DNA from 2 places in the Mycobacterium zoologicum genome. Region 2 is predicted to be linked to the other one. Evidence: riboswitches for the same ligand, from Rfam matches in the RefSeq annotation. Region 2 holds a riboswitch; the other holds the start of a gene.

Region 1 (7,196 bases), on a different contig from region 2:
GACCCGGGCGGCGGCGTTCGCGGCGGCTTCGGAGCGGGCGATCATCGGCACCAACGTGACCCCGCTCTTCGCGCGCTCGGCCTTGGCACTCGCATCGTCGGCATCCGACATCCAGGCGATCGCCGATGGCCGATTCGTGTTGGGTGTCGGCAGCAGCACCCGCCGAATGAACCAGGACTGGTATGGGGCCACCATGGATCATCCCGCCCCGCAGGTCCGGGAGCGGATCGATCTGATCCGCCGGTTGATCGCCCACCGCGAGGGCTCGTTCCACTTCGAGGGCAGGTTCGACCGGGTCGCGATGGCGCACTATGAGCGCACCGCGCTGCCTGACACGATGCCGATTCTCGCGGCCGGGGTGGGCGAGCACATGGTCGGCGTGGTGGGGGAGTGTGCGGACGGATTCGTCGGGCACACCATCGCCTCCGCGGACTACCTGCGCGACATCGCGCCCCCGCTGCTGGCCAGGGGTGCACTGCGGTCGGGCCGCGATCTTGGGCAGCTGTTGATGACGACACAGATCGTGGCGTCGGCCGGCACGGACCGGTCCGCGGCCCGCCGGGATGCGGCGTCCCAGGTCGGGTTCTATTCGACGCCAAAGGGGTACGACGCCCTGTTCCCGGGCGGCCAGTTCGCCGCCGAGCGGTTCGCCGCCCGCGAGGCCGTCATGCGCGGCGACGCGGCCGGCGTGATCGCGGCGGGCGAGGCAATGGTCGAGGAGCGGGCGGTGTTCGGCACCCAAGAAGAGGTCGCCGAGCAGTTGCGCCGCTACGACGGTGTCGTCGACTGGGCGATCCTGTACCCGCCGAACTTCAGTGTCGATCCGGATGCTTTGCACGCCAACGAGTTACAGCTGATCGAGGTGGCCGCAAACTGGTCCTCGTGACCGCGGGTTGATCAACCCGCGGTCACGAGGCCACGTCTACACCCCGGCGCGGGCCTGCTTCGCCGCGGCCACCAGGTTGGCCAGCGACGCGGTCACCTCGTCGGTCTTGCGGGTCTTCAAGCCGCAGTCCGGGTTGACCCAGAGGCGCTGTGCCGGAACGGCCTCCAGTGCCTCTCGCAGCGACGCGGCCATCTCATCGGTGCTCGGGACGCGCGGTGAGTGGATGTCGTAGACGCCCGGGCCGACTCCGTTGGAGAACCCGATCGCATTGAGGTCGTCGAGCACCTCCATGTGCGAGCGCGCCGCCTCGATCGAGGTGACGTCGGCGTCCAGATCGGCGATCGCACCGATGACCTCGCCGAATTCGGAGTAGCACAGGTGGGTGTGGATCTGGGTTGCATCGGTCACCCCCGAGGTGGACAGCCGGAACGCTCCGACGGCCCAGTCCAGGTAGCTCTGCTGGTCGGCTTTGCGCAGTGGCAGTAACTCCCGCAGCGCGGGCTCGTCGACCTGGATCACCGCGATGCCCGCGGCCTCCAGATCCACCGTCTCGTCCCGGATCGCCAGAGCCACCTGGTCGGCGGTGTCGGCCAGCGGCTGGTCGTCGCGGACGAACGACCAGGCAAGGATGGTCACCGGGCCGGTGAGCATGCCCTTGACCGGCTTGTCGGTCAGCGACTGGGCGTAGGTGGCCCAGTCGACCGTCATCGGGCGTGGCCGGAAGACGTCACCGAACAGCACCGGCGGACGCACGCAGCGGCTGCCGTAGGACTGCACCCAACCGTTGGCGGTGGCGAAGAAACCGTCCAACTGCTCGGCGAAGTACTGCACCATGTCGTTGCGCTCCGGCTCGCCGTGCACCAGCACGTCCAGGCCGAGGCCCTCCTGCAGTGTGATGACGTCGGCGATCTCCGCCTTCATCCGGCGGGTGTACTCGGTCTCGTCGATCTCCCCGGCGACCAGCGCGGCGCGGGCCTTGCGGATGTCGACGGTCTGCGGGAACGAGCCGATGGTGGTGGTCGGCAGCGGCGGCAGGTGCAGTCGCTCGTCCTGGGCGGCGCGGCGTTCGGCGGCGCTGCCCCGGTGTGACCCGGCGGTGGTGATCGCCGCGATCCGGCTGCGGACATCGGCGTTGTTCAGCCGCGGATCCGATTTGCGGGACGCCACGGCGGCATCGGATGCAGCGATCGCGCCGGCCACCGCCTCGCGGCCCTCGGTCAGGGCGCGGGCCAGGACGGCCACCTCGGTCACCTTCTCGGCGCCGAACGCCAGCCAACTGCGCAGGCCGTCGTCCAGGGCCGGGTCGGTCTCCGGCTCCAGCGAGTAGGGCACGTGCAGCAGCGAGCACGACGTGCCCACGGCCAGCGTGCCGACCGAGCCGAGCAGGCGTTCCAGCTTGGCCAGGGCGGACTGGAGGTCGGTGCGCCAGATGTTGTGACCGTCGACGATGCCGGCGACCAGCGTCTTGGACGTCAGCTCAGGCTCGGCGACAACCGAATCCACCGACCCGTAGACCAGGTCGACACCGATCGCCTCGACCGGGGTGCGGGCCAGTGCCGCCAGCCCGGCGCCGGGGTCGCCGAAGTAGGTGGCCACGAACAGCGACGGCCGGTCGCGCAGCGCGCCGAGGCGGTGGTAGACCTGCTCGGCCAGGGCGGGGGCGTCGGCGGCGATGTCGGTGACCAGCACCGGCTCGTCGATCTGCACCCACTGCGCGCCGGCGCCGGCCAGCGTGGACAGCAGCTCGGCGTAGATGTCGGTCAGCTCATCCAGGCGCAGGATCGGCGTGGTGGCCCCGTCGACGGCCTTGCTCAGCAGCAGGAACGTGAGCGGTCCGATGATCACCGGGCGAGCCGGAATGCCTTGCTCTTGAGCCTCTTTGAGCTCAGCGAGTACCTTGGCCGGGTTGAGCGCGAACTTTGTGTCCGGGCCGATCTCCGGGACGATGTAGTGGTAGTTGGTGTCGAACCACTTCGTCATCTCCAGCGGTGCGATGTCGGCGTTGCCGCGGGCTGCGGCGAAGTAGCGGTCCAACTCGTCGGCCACACCGGCCACCCGCTCCGGCAGTGCGCCGAGCAGCACCGCGGTGTCGAGCATCTGGTCGTAGTAGGAGAACGTGTTGACCGGCACCGAGTCCAGGCCGGCGGCGGCCAGCTGCGCCCAGGTGTCGCGGCGCAGGCCGGCGGCCACCTTCTTGAGCTCGTCTTGGCCGATCCGGCCGGCCCAGTAGCTCTCGGTCGCGCGCTTGAGTTCGCGGCGGGGCCCGATTCTGGGTGAACCGAGAACGGTGGCGCTGAACGGTTGAGCGGTCATAGTGCAATCCTTCGATTCGGAGAGGTGGGTCACCGCCTGGTGGGTGTCCAGCCAATCCGGTCTGTGCAATTTAACGCACTATAACCATCAAAACCAGACGCCCATTCCGCGAGGCGTTGATCCGCCGGGCGCGGCGCGCCCGGCACAACAGGCAGGTCTTCGGACTCGCAGGCGCGCACCTCACGGTGCTCCTAATGGCCGTCGCTTCCCAGTCACGGACCCGTGACCAGTGCCTATGACGGCGGTCGTTCCTGCATACCGCTGCGGGACAGTCCCGGATTCTCACCGGGTTCCCTCTCGCGCTCCACGGAAAACCGCGTTGCGCTCGATGCCGAGACCGCGGGGGTATCGGCAAACCAGTTGCGTGATCGAGATTACCCGGCCGCGAGCGCCTCGGAGATGGGCATCGTGCCGTCGTTGAACTCGATGGTGCGGCGAATTGTCGACGCGTCGGTCAGGCAGGCAGCGATCACCAGCGCGACGTTGCCGCGCGACACCTGCCCTTTGCCGGTGTCCGGTCCGACAGCGATCTCTCCGGTGGCGGGCTCGAGGGTGAGCCGGCTCGGCCCCAGCACCGTCCAGTCCAGGTCGGTGGCCCGCAGGTGGGCGTCGGCGGCGGCCTTGGCCTCGGCGTACGGGTAGAACGGGTCGTCTTCGGGGACGTCGTGGTCGGGGCCGGCGCCGAAGTAGGACACCATGACGAACCGCCGGACTCCTGCCTTCGCCGCGGCATCGATGGTGCGGATCGCGGCGTCGCGGTCGACGGCATAGGTGCGTGCCGGGTTCCCGCCGCCGGCGCCGGCGGAGAACACCACCGCGTCGTGGCCGGTCAACAGTTCGGCCAGCGCGTCGGTGTCGAGCTGCTCGATGTCGGCCACCACCGGAACCGCCCCGGTGACGGCGACCTCCTCGGAGTGGTCGGGGTTGCGGAAGATCGACGTCACCTCCTCACCGGCGTCGGCAAGGATGGGACTGAGCAGCAGGGCGACGTTGCCGTGGCCCCCGATGATCACAATGCGTGCCATGGCTTCGACGCTACCCGTCGATCGTCAGAAGCTGGGTCGCGAGCGAAACCCAACGATGTGAACAAATATTAGGTTATAGTCGTGCGGATGTTCACGCTGCGCTTCGACATGCGGGCGCCCGCCACGGGTGCGCCCAGTGGCGAGTTGTACGCCGCGGCACTGGAAATGTGCGCGTGGGCCGAATCCCGCGGCGCGATGGCCGCCGTTGTCTCCGAGCATCACGGCACCGAGGACGGGCACCTGCCGTCTCCGTTGCTGCTGGCTTCGGCGATCGCCGCCCGAACGCAGGTGCTGCCGATTCTGCTTGCCGCGGTGGTCCTTCCGTTCTGGGATCCGGTGCGGCTGGCCGAAGACATGAGCGTGCTCGACATCATCAGCAACGGCCGCGTCGCCTACGCCTTCGGTATCGGTCACCGCGCACCGGAGTACGAACACTTCGGCGCGGACATGAGCCGGCGTGGGCGGCTGGCCGACGAGAAACTGGCGCTGCTGCTGCAGCTGTTACGGGGCGAGCCGGTCATCCATCAGGGGCGCCGTATTCACATCACGCCGCCGTGCGTGACGCCAGGCGGCCCGCACATCATGGTGGCCGGCGGAAGTGCGGCGGCGGCGAAGCGGGCCGCCCGCCACGGTCTGGGGTTCATCGCTCAGACGAACTCGGCTGCTTTGAGGGAAGCCTACGAATCGCAGTGCCGAAACCACGGACGTGAACCGGGCCCCCTGCGGCTCCCGGACGTCGATGCGCCGACGACGGTATTCGTCGCCGACGACGTGGACAAGGCCTGGGACGAGCTGGGCCCGTACCTGTTGCACGACGCCGTGACCGCCGCGGCCTACCGGCACGGGGATCGCACGGTGGCGAGCATTTCACCGGCCGCCAGTGTGGCCGAGCTGCGGGCGACGCCGGGCCCCTACCGCGTCTTCACCGTGGCCGAGGCGGCCGCGCAGTTGCGGTCCGGTGGCAGCCTGCCGCTGCTGCCGTTGTGTGGCGGGCTGCCGCCCGCTCTCGCGTGGCCGTACCTGGAACGCGCGGTGTCGGCCCGCAACGAAGGGAAACCATGACTGACCCGACTCGTATCGTCGTGTGGTCGACCGGGGGTGTCGGCTCCATCGCCATCGAGGCGATCCGGCATCGGCCTGATCTGGAACTCGTTGGCGTCTGGGTTCATTCGCCGCACAAGGCGGGGCGAGACGCCGGTGAACTCGCCGGTGGGAAGCCCCTGGGGGTAGCGGCGACCGGTGACGCCGATGCGCTGATCGCGCTGCGGCCCGACTGCGTGGTGTATGCCGCGAGCGGTCCCGAACGCGACGCCGGCGCGGTGCCCGACTATCTGCGGCTGCTGGCGGCCGGCATCAACGTCGTCTCGACGTCATCGACCAGCCTGGTATATCCGCCGAGCTATTTCCACCCGCAGTGGCGCCGGCAGCTTCAGGAGGCGGCCGTTGCCGGTGCAGCGTCGTTCTATGTGTCGGGCATCTTTCCCGGGTTCGGGTCCGATCAGCTGGCGCTGCTGTTGGCGACCCAGTCCAAGACGATCCGCTCGGTGACGGTGCGTGAGATCGCACTCAATGACCACTACCCGGTCGCCGAGGTGATGATGAACGGGATGGGATTCGCCCGGCCGCTGGACTTCGAGCCGATGCTGAGCACCCCGGGGTTCATCGAAATGGCCTGGGGGGCACCGATTCATCTGATGGCGCAGGGATTGGGGGTTCAGATCCAGCAGATCCGCGGCTCGCTGGACCGCCGAGTGACCCACCGCGATATCGAGGTCGCGTTCGGAACCATCCCGGCGGGAACATGTGGTGCGGTGTGCACCCGGGCGGCCGGAGTCGTCGACGGCCGGGAGGCCCTGGTGGTCGAGCACATCATCCGGATGGCACGCGACGTCGCCCCGGACTGGCCGGCCTCGGACTGCGACGCCACCTACCGGGTGGACATCGACGGCGATCCGGACATCTCCTGCGCGATGACGCTGGGTGATGCGCGAGGCCACGGGGCCGGCCGGGGCGCGATGGCGGCCACCGCGATGCGCGTCGTCAACGCGGTGCCCTATGTGGTGGACGCCGCGCCGGGACTGCTCAGCTCGCTGGATCTGCCGATCACGTTGCCGCGAAACGTGATCTGAGGCTATCCGCCCGGACCGTTGGGCCACTTGAGCAGCGAACCGGCATCGACGCGGATGTGCTGTCCGGTGATGTAGCGGGCGTCCTCGCTGGCCAGGAACACCCCGAGGTTCGCCATGTCTTCGGGCTCCACGTAGGGGATCGGCATGGCCTGGAAGAGGGTGAACAGCGGCTCGGCGTCCTCGCGGGTGGCCTTCTTGCCTGCGTTGGTCAGGTCCGGGCGGAACATGGAATACATCCCGTCGTTCTGCAGCAGATGGGTGTTGCAGTTGGTCGGATGGATGGCGTTGACGCGGATCATCCTGGGTGCCAGGTGCAGTGACATCTCGTCGACGTACTCCATCACGATGCGCTTGCTCCACCCGTACCCGGCGCCGCCGGGCCCCATGTTCGGGTTGTCGGTGGTCCCGCGGATCATGCCGGCTGTCGAGCCGGTGACGATGATGGATGCGCCGTCGGGCAGATGGGGGATGGCCACCGCGACGGTGTTCATCACCCCGACCAGATCGACGTCGGAGGCGTCGACGAACTGCATCGGGTCCGGCTTGCCCATCGCCATCGGCAGGATGCCGGCGTTGGCGACGACGATGTCGATCTTGCCCAGGTCCGCCAGACCCGCCTCGACCGCGTCACGCAACTCGTGGCGTTCGCGCACATCGGCGATGCGGGCGACCACCCGGCGGCCCAGTTCCTTGACCGCCCGTTCGGTCTCGGCGAGGTCATCGGGGGTGGCCAGGGGATAGGGATTGGACTCGATTTGGCGGCAGATGTCGATGGCGATGATGTCTGCGCCTTCTTTGGCCATCGCGATGGCGTGCGCACGACCCTGACCGCGGGCGGCGCCG
Region 2 (7,196 bases):
ACGCCCGCTCATCCGAGCAGGACACCATGGCGGCCAAAGCCGAGGCCGACACCGACCAGGGGATCTGCAGCCGGGCCGCGGCGGCGATCAGCTTGGGGTCGCCGAGCAGATAGCCCGCGCGAACGCCCGGTATCGACCAGTGCTTGGTCAGGCTGCGGCTCACCAACAGCCCCGGATGCCTTTCCCGGGAAAGGGCTTCCGGCTCGCCCGGGATGGCGTCGAGGAACGCTTCGTCGACCAGCACCACCCGGCCCGGTCGCAGCAGTCGAAGCAGCGTCTGAGCGGGGTGCAGGACCCCGGTCGGATTGGTCGGATTGCCGACGACGACGAGGTCGGCGTCGTCGGGCACCGCGTCGGGATGCAGCGCGAATCCGTCGTCGGCGTGGCAGAGTACGACCTCGACGCGGTGACCGGCGGCCTCCAGCGCGGTATGCGGCCCGGTGTACTGCGGGTGGATCACCACCGGCCGCTGCCACTTTTGCAGCCGGGCCACCAGATCGAAGGCCTCCGAAGCGCCCGCGGTCGGCAGCACCTCGGTATCGGAACGGCCGTGTCGGCCGGCCAGGGCGGCGCGGGCGGTGGAGGCGTCCGGATACGAAGCGGCGTCGTCGAGCGAGGCGTGCAGGGCGGCGTCGAGCCAGTCCGGACGCGGCCCGGCGTAGACGTTCACCGCGAAGTCGGCCAGCCCGGGCGTCGCCTCGACGTCGCCGTGATGGTGCAGATCCGGGCCGGTGTAGGCGTGCACCGCATCGGCGAAACGCTGAGCCAGCCGCGGATAGCCCGCCCAGTGGGTGTGCAGGTAGGAGGCGTGCAGGCTCGGCCCCGCGACGCCGTCCGGGCCGTCCGGCAGCTGCCAGGCGGCTTCGACCGGGTGTGCGAAAGCGACACGGGTGCGGTGGAATTCATGTCCGGTCACCCGATCGCCGGCCCGCGCCAGCAGGTTGTCGGCCGGTGCGGTGGCGTTCCGATAGCCCAGGGTCAGGCGCGGTGACATCTCGGCGCCTGCTGCCAGGGCTCCGACGCCGGCGACCTCTCCGACGTTTCGGCACAGGTAGACCAACCCGCCGCACTCGGCGACGGTCGGCACCCCCGCCGCAACAGCGTCCCGCAGCGCGCCGGTCAAGGCGGTGTTGGCGGCCAGCTCGGCGGCGTACACCTCCGGGAACCCGCCGCCCAGGTAGATGCCGGCGGTCCCGGCCGGCAGACAGGCGTCGGTGAGCGGATCGAAACTCACCACCTCGCAGCCCGCGGCGCGCAGCAACTCGAAGGTCTCGGTGTAGCCGAACGTGAATGCCCGCCCGCCGGCCACCGCCACCACCGGCCGGCCCGGGGACGCAGCGCGCACTTCGGCACTCGGATCCCACACCGCATCAACCAGATCGGGAGCCTGCCGCGCCACCGCCGCCACCGCGTCGAGGTCCACATGCTGCTCGATCAGCCCGGCCAGCCGCTCCAGCGCGGCAGCGGACTCGTCGCGCTCGGCGGCCGGCACCAAGCCCAGGTGCCGAGACGGCGTCTCTACATCCCCATCGCGAGGGAGCACCCCGAGCACCGGAATCCCGGTGGGGCGCAACGCGGCGATGACCTCGTCGGCGTGCCGGGCACTGCCGGCCTTGTTGAGCACCACCCCGGCGATCCGTACCGCCGGGTCGAAGCCGGCCAGGCCCGCCACCACGGCGGCGTGGGTCCGGGAGGCATGGGAGATGTCGACCACCAACAGCACCGGGCTGGCGGTCAGTGCCGCGACGTGGGCGGTAGAGGCCTCGCCGTCGGAACCCAGCCGGCCGTCGAAAAGTCCCATCACGCCTTCGATCAAGGCGATATCGGCGTCGGCGGCACCGTGGCGCAACAGCGGCACGATCCGCTCCGCGCCGACCAGATACGGATCCAGGTTGCGGGCCGGGCGGCCGGTGGCCAGCGCGTGATAGCCCGGATCGATGTAGTCCGGGCCGACCTTGTGCCCGCTGACCCGCAGTCCGCGTGCGGTCAGCGCCGCCATCATTCCGACGGCCACGGTGGTCTTGCCGTGCCCGGATGCGGGCGCGGCCACCACCAGACGGGGAGGCAAAGGAACCATGCCTTTACCACTCAATGCCGCGTTGACCCTTCTGGCCGGCGTCCATCGGATGCTTGATCTTGGTCATCTCGGTGACCAGATCGGCGATCTCGATCAGCTTGGGGTCGGCGCGACGGCCGGTGATCACCATGTGCTGATGCCCGGGGCGATTGCGCAACGTCTCCACCACGTCGTCGATATCCACCCAGCCCCAGTTGATCGGGTAGGTGAACTCGTCGAGCACATACAGATCATGGGTTTGTTCGGCCAGCCGGCGCTTGACCTCGGTCCAGCCGGCCAGGGCGTCGCCGGCGTGATCCTCGGCGGCGCCGGCCTTGCGGCTCCACGACCAGCCCGAGCCCATTTTGTGCCACTGCACCGGACCGCCCTCACCGGTCTCATCGTGCAGGGCGCCAAGGCGTTCCAGCACGGCCTGCTCGCCGACCCGCCACTTGGCGGATTTCACGAACTGGAAGACGCCGATCGCGAAGCCCTGGTTCCAGCCGCGCAGCGCGGTCCCGAACGCGGCGGTCGACTTGCCCTTGCCGTCGCCGGTGTGCACCATCAGCAGCGGCCGGTTGCGGCGCTGACGGGTGGTCAGATTGTCGTCGGGCACCGTCAACGGTTGTCCCTGCGGCATCAGGCGGCTCCCTTCACGATCTCGGTGAGCGCCTCGGCGCTGACCTGCGGCAGCGGGACGTAGTCGGCCCGCAGCAGCTCGGCCAGCCGGCGTGCCAGTCCGAGTCGCATCCGGCCGCTCTCGCAGTCCACCACTACACTGGAAAAGCCTTGCGAGGCAAGATGAATTGCCGCCTGGCGGGATCGCTCCACCGGCGCAGGACCGGCGGTGGCCCGCCCGTCGGTGAGTACCACCAGCAGCGGCCGGCACGCCGGCTCGCGCAGTCGTTCGCGGCGGATCACCGCGGCGGCTTCCAGCAGCCCCTCGGCCAGCGGGGTGCGGCCCCCCGCCGGCAGCGCGTCGAGCCGCACCGCGGCGATCTCCACCGACCCGGTCGCGGGCAACACCAATTCGGCTCCCGCATCACGGAACGTCACCACCGCCACCCGGTCCCGGCGCCGGTAGGCGTCCAGCAGCAGCGAGGCGATCGCGGTCTTGACGTGCCGCATCCGCTCGGCGGCGGCCATCGACCCGGAGGTGTCGACGACGAACAACACCAGGTTGGCCTCCCGGCCCTCCCGGACGGCGCGACGAAGATCGGACGCGGCCAGGATCATTCGGCCGCCGGCCCGGCCCCGAACACCCTGATGCGGTGCCGCGGCTCGCAGCGTCTCGAACAGGTGCAGACCACCGGCGATCCGATCCGCGGTGGCACCCACCCGGCGTCCGGAACTGGTGCGGGCCCGGCTGCGCCGCCCGGCGCTGCCCGCGCCGATCCCGTCGACAGTGAAAAGCCGTGCCCGGTAAGGGGAGTCGGCGGCCACCGTCGAGGTGGAACCTCCAGTCGGTGCGGGCCCGCCCTGATCCGGCGGTACGGCGTCCCCGCCGCCGTCCGGCCCGGGGCCGTCCGGATCCGGCTCGGGGTCCTCCGGCGGCAACAGCTCGTCCAGTTCGGCCTCGTCGAGCCCTGGGGCGTCGAACGGATTGCGGCGCCGCCGATGCGGCAACGCCAGCCGGGCGGCCACCCGCAGATCGTCGATGTTGACCGCGTCGCGGCCCTGCCATGCCGCATGCGCTACCGCAGTACGGGCACAGACGATGTCGCCGCGCAGCCCGTCGACGTCCAGCGCCGCGCAGATCTCACCGATGCGGACCAGGGCGGCGTCGGTGAGCAGCACCTGAGGTAACAGTTGCTGCGCCCGCCCGATCCGGGCTCGCAGCCGCTCCTCGGCCGCGGTGTACCGGCGGGCGAAGCCGTCGGGGTCGGCGTCGAACGCCAGCCGCCGTCGTACCGCTTCGGCGCGCAACGCCGGGTCGCGGGGTGCGGAGACCTCCACGGTCAGCCCGAACCGGTCGAGCAGCTGCGGGCGCAGCTCGCCTTCCTCGGGGTTCATCGTGCCGACGATCACGAAGCGGGCGGCGTGGGTGACCGACACCGAGTCGCGTTCCACGGTCAGCCGGCCCATCGCGGCGGCGTCCAGCAGCAGATCCACCAGATGGTCGGCGAGCAGATTGACCTCGTCGACGTAGAGGATGCCGCGGTTTGCCCGGGCCAGCAGGCCGGGTTCGAACTCGACCACGCCGTCACCCAGTGCCCGCTCCAGGTGGATCGAGCCGACCACTCGGTCCTCGGTGGCCCCGACCGGCAGCTCCACCAGCCGCACCGGGCGGGTCTGTACGGCGGCGTCGGCAGGGAACGGGCCGTCGGGGGAGAGCGGGTGCTCCTCGGCGGGATCGGAGGAGAACCGGTCGCCGGCCACCACGTCGATGGCGGGAAGCACCTGGGCCAGCGCGCGGACCAGCGTCGACTTGGCGGTGCCCTTCTCGCCGCGGATCAGCACACCGCCGATGCCGGGGGAGATCGTGCTCAGGACAAGTGCCAGCGCCATGTCGTCGAGGCCACCCGGGGCATCCGGGTCGCCGCCGAGGACGGCGGGGAAGGGGTACAGCTGTTGCATGGAGGCTCCGCTCGTGTGTGACGCGAAGCCAGTATTCGGACTGACCGGGGCGCGTCCCGCCGATGTCACCGGAACGCGCCGCGGAACACCGTAGCGGGCCTGCGTCGGAGTCACACCGACTTCCCTGGCGCTTCGCGCGGCTACCCTAACACCGAAAGAGGCGCACTCAGGCGAAGGGATACCGAGGATGACCGCACCCGAAGCTGACCTGACCGGATGGGTCGCCGAGCCGTTCACCGGCGGCGGCTTCACCCACGACGTGTACCGCAAGGGCGAGGGGCCCGGGGTGATCCTGATCCCCGAGATCCCTGGCGCGCACCCCGCGGTGCTGGGATTGGGAAACCACCTGGTGGACAACGGGTTCACCGTGGTGATTCCGTCGTTGTTCGGTGAGCCGGGCCGCCCGATCACGCCAGGTTACGCGCTGACCACGATCGCTCGGGCCTGCGTGACGCGGGAGTTCGCCGCGTTCGCCACCGACAAGCAGCGTCCGGTCACCCAGTTCCTGCGGGCGCTGGCCCGTGACCTCAACGAGAAGACCCCCGGCAAAGGTGTGGGCGTGATCGGCCAGTGCTTCACCGGCGGCTTCGCGCTGGCCGCCGCGGTCGACGACGCGGTGCTGGCCCCGGTGCTCAGTCAGCCGTCGGTGCCGATTCCGCTCACGCTCAAGCAGCGCCGTGATCCCGGCCTCTCGGAGGTCGAGCTGGGTGTGATCGCCGACCGCGCCGCCAACGACGGATTGTGCGCCTTGGGTCTGCGGTTCAGCGAGGACCGGATGGCGCCCGGCGATCGCTTCGCGACGCTGAAGGCCCGCCTGGGCGACGCCTTCGAGGTGATCGAGATCGACTCCTCGCGCGGCAATCCGCACGGCCTGTCCCGGATGGCGCACTCGGTGCTCACCGACCAGGTCCGCGAGGTCGACGGCCACCCGGCCTATGAGGCCCGCAAGCGGGTGGTGGCGTTCCTCAAAGAACGGCTCACTTAGCGGTGCCCGAACGCATCACCGTCGTCGGGATCGGCGCCGACGGCTGGGCCGGGCTGTCCGAGGATGCGCGGGCGGCCATCACGGCCGCCGGCGTCGTGATCGGCGCGCCGCGCCACCTGGAAATGCTGCCGGCGGTCGACGGTCAGACCCGCCGCAGCTGGCCGTCGCAGCTGCGCGCCGGGCTGCCCGCGCTGTTCGACGGCCTGGCCGGGCCGGTGGTGGCGCTGGCCTCCGGTGACCCGCTGCGCTCCGGGGTGGCGACGACGTTGATCGAGGTGTTCGGCGCCGACGCCGTCACCGTGTTCCCGGCGCTGTCCTCGGTGACGCTGGCCCGGGCCCGGCTGGGCTGGTCGGCGGAGTCGACGGCGGTGATCCGGGCCGGTGACGAGCACGCGGTGCTGCGCGAGCTGGCACCGGGCCGGCGGGTGCTGGTGCTCTCCGCCGACGAGACGACGCCCGCGCGGGTCGCGGGCCTGTTGGTCGGCCGGGGCTACGGGGCGAGCCGGATGACGGTGCTCGGGGAGCTCGGCGGCGACGCCGAATCCCGGCTGGACATGACCGCCGAGACGTTCACCGGTGCGATGCCGCGGCTCAATATCGTTGCCCTGGAACTGGCCGGCCCGCCGGCGTTCGGCTGGGCGCCCGGCCTACCCGATGACGCCTACGACCACGACGGGCAGCTCACCAAACGCGACCTGCGGGCCTCCGCGCTGGCCCGGTTGGCGCCGGCGCCCGGGCAGCTGCTGTGGGACGTCGGGGCAGGCGCCGGGTCGGTGGGCATCGAGTGGATGCGCGCCCACCCGACCTGTCGGACCGTCGCTGTCGAAGCGAATCCTGATAGGGCGCAACGTATCTCGAACAACGCCCGCAACCTGGGAGTGCCCGCGCTCAAAGTCGTCCGCGGCGCCGCCCCGGACGCACTGATGGACCTGCCGCAGCCCGACGCGGTGTTCGTCGGCGGCGGGCTGAGCCGGCCGGGAGTGCTGAGCGCCTGCCTGGCGGCGCTGAGGGCCGGCGGCCGGCTGGTCGCCCACGCGGTGACGCTGGAGACCGAGGCACTGCTAGCCCAGGCCTACCGCGAACACGGCGGTGAGCTGACCCGCATCCAGGTCGAACACGCCGCCCCGCTGGGCTCATTCACCGGCTGGAAACCGGCCCGGGCGGTCACCCAGTGGGCGCTGACCCTGCCCTGACCGGTCGCGTGCCGCGTCGTAGAGATGGCTCTCCCCGCCGCACGGATCGGGTAGATCCGCAACCGCCCGGCCCACCAGAATGACTGCGGCCGAACGTAATCCCGCCGCCTCGACCGCATCGGCGATATCGGCGACGGTGCCGCGCAACACCAGCTCCCCGGGCTGCGATGCCCGGTAGACGACGGCGACCGGGCACCCCGAGCCGTACTCGGGCGCCAACTCCGACATCAGCGCCCGTATCCGGGTGATCGCCAGGTGCAGCACCAGGGTGGCCCCGGTCGCGGCGAACGCGGCCAGCGACTCACCCGAGGGCATGGCCGTGGATTGAGCCTGCACGCGGGTCAGTACCACCGACTGCGCCACCAGCGGCACGGTGAGCTCGCGG

What was found. A riboswitch is a leader RNA that binds a small molecule or an ion and turns the genes downstream of it on or off. The one in region 2 is predicted to bind cobalamin.
Region 1: another riboswitch for cobalamin. It lies ahead of metE (5-methyltetrahydropteroyltriglutamate--homocysteine S-methyltransferase); the one in region 2 lies ahead of K6T84_RS14570 (magnesium chelatase subunit D family protein).

The regions. Positions count from the first base shown of each region.
Region 1 covers NZ_JAYJJS010000001.1:187,460-194,655, reverse strand. Annotated here, with positions in the region: gene K6T84_RS00935 (LLM class flavin-dependent oxidoreductase) at 1-886, shown strand, start outside; gene metE (5-methyltetrahydropteroyltriglutamate--homocysteine S-methyltransferase) at 923-3,199, opposite strand; cobalamin riboswitch at 3,333-3,534, opposite strand; gene K6T84_RS00925 (SDR family oxidoreductase) at 3,574-4,224, opposite strand; gene K6T84_RS00920 (LLM class flavin-dependent oxidoreductase) at 4,312-5,286, shown strand; gene K6T84_RS00915 (NAD(P)H-dependent amine dehydrogenase family protein) at 5,283-6,353, shown strand; gene K6T84_RS00910 (mycofactocin-coupled SDR family oxidoreductase) at 6,356-7,196, opposite strand, start outside.
Region 2 covers NZ_JAYJJS010000017.1:13,391-20,586, reverse strand. Annotated here, with positions in the region: gene cobBC (bifunctional hydrogenobyrinic acid a,c-diamide synthase/histidinol phosphate aminotransferase CobBC) at 1-2,077, opposite strand, end outside; gene cobO (cob(I)yrinic acid a,c-diamide adenosyltransferase) at 2,082-2,696, opposite strand; gene K6T84_RS14570 (magnesium chelatase subunit D family protein) at 2,696-4,633, opposite strand; cobalamin riboswitch at 4,643-4,783, opposite strand; gene K6T84_RS14565 (dienelactone hydrolase family protein) at 4,821-5,618, shown strand; gene cbiE (precorrin-6y C5,15-methyltransferase (decarboxylating) subunit CbiE) at 5,621-6,811, shown strand; gene cobM (precorrin-4 C(11)-methyltransferase) at 6,752-7,196, opposite strand, start outside.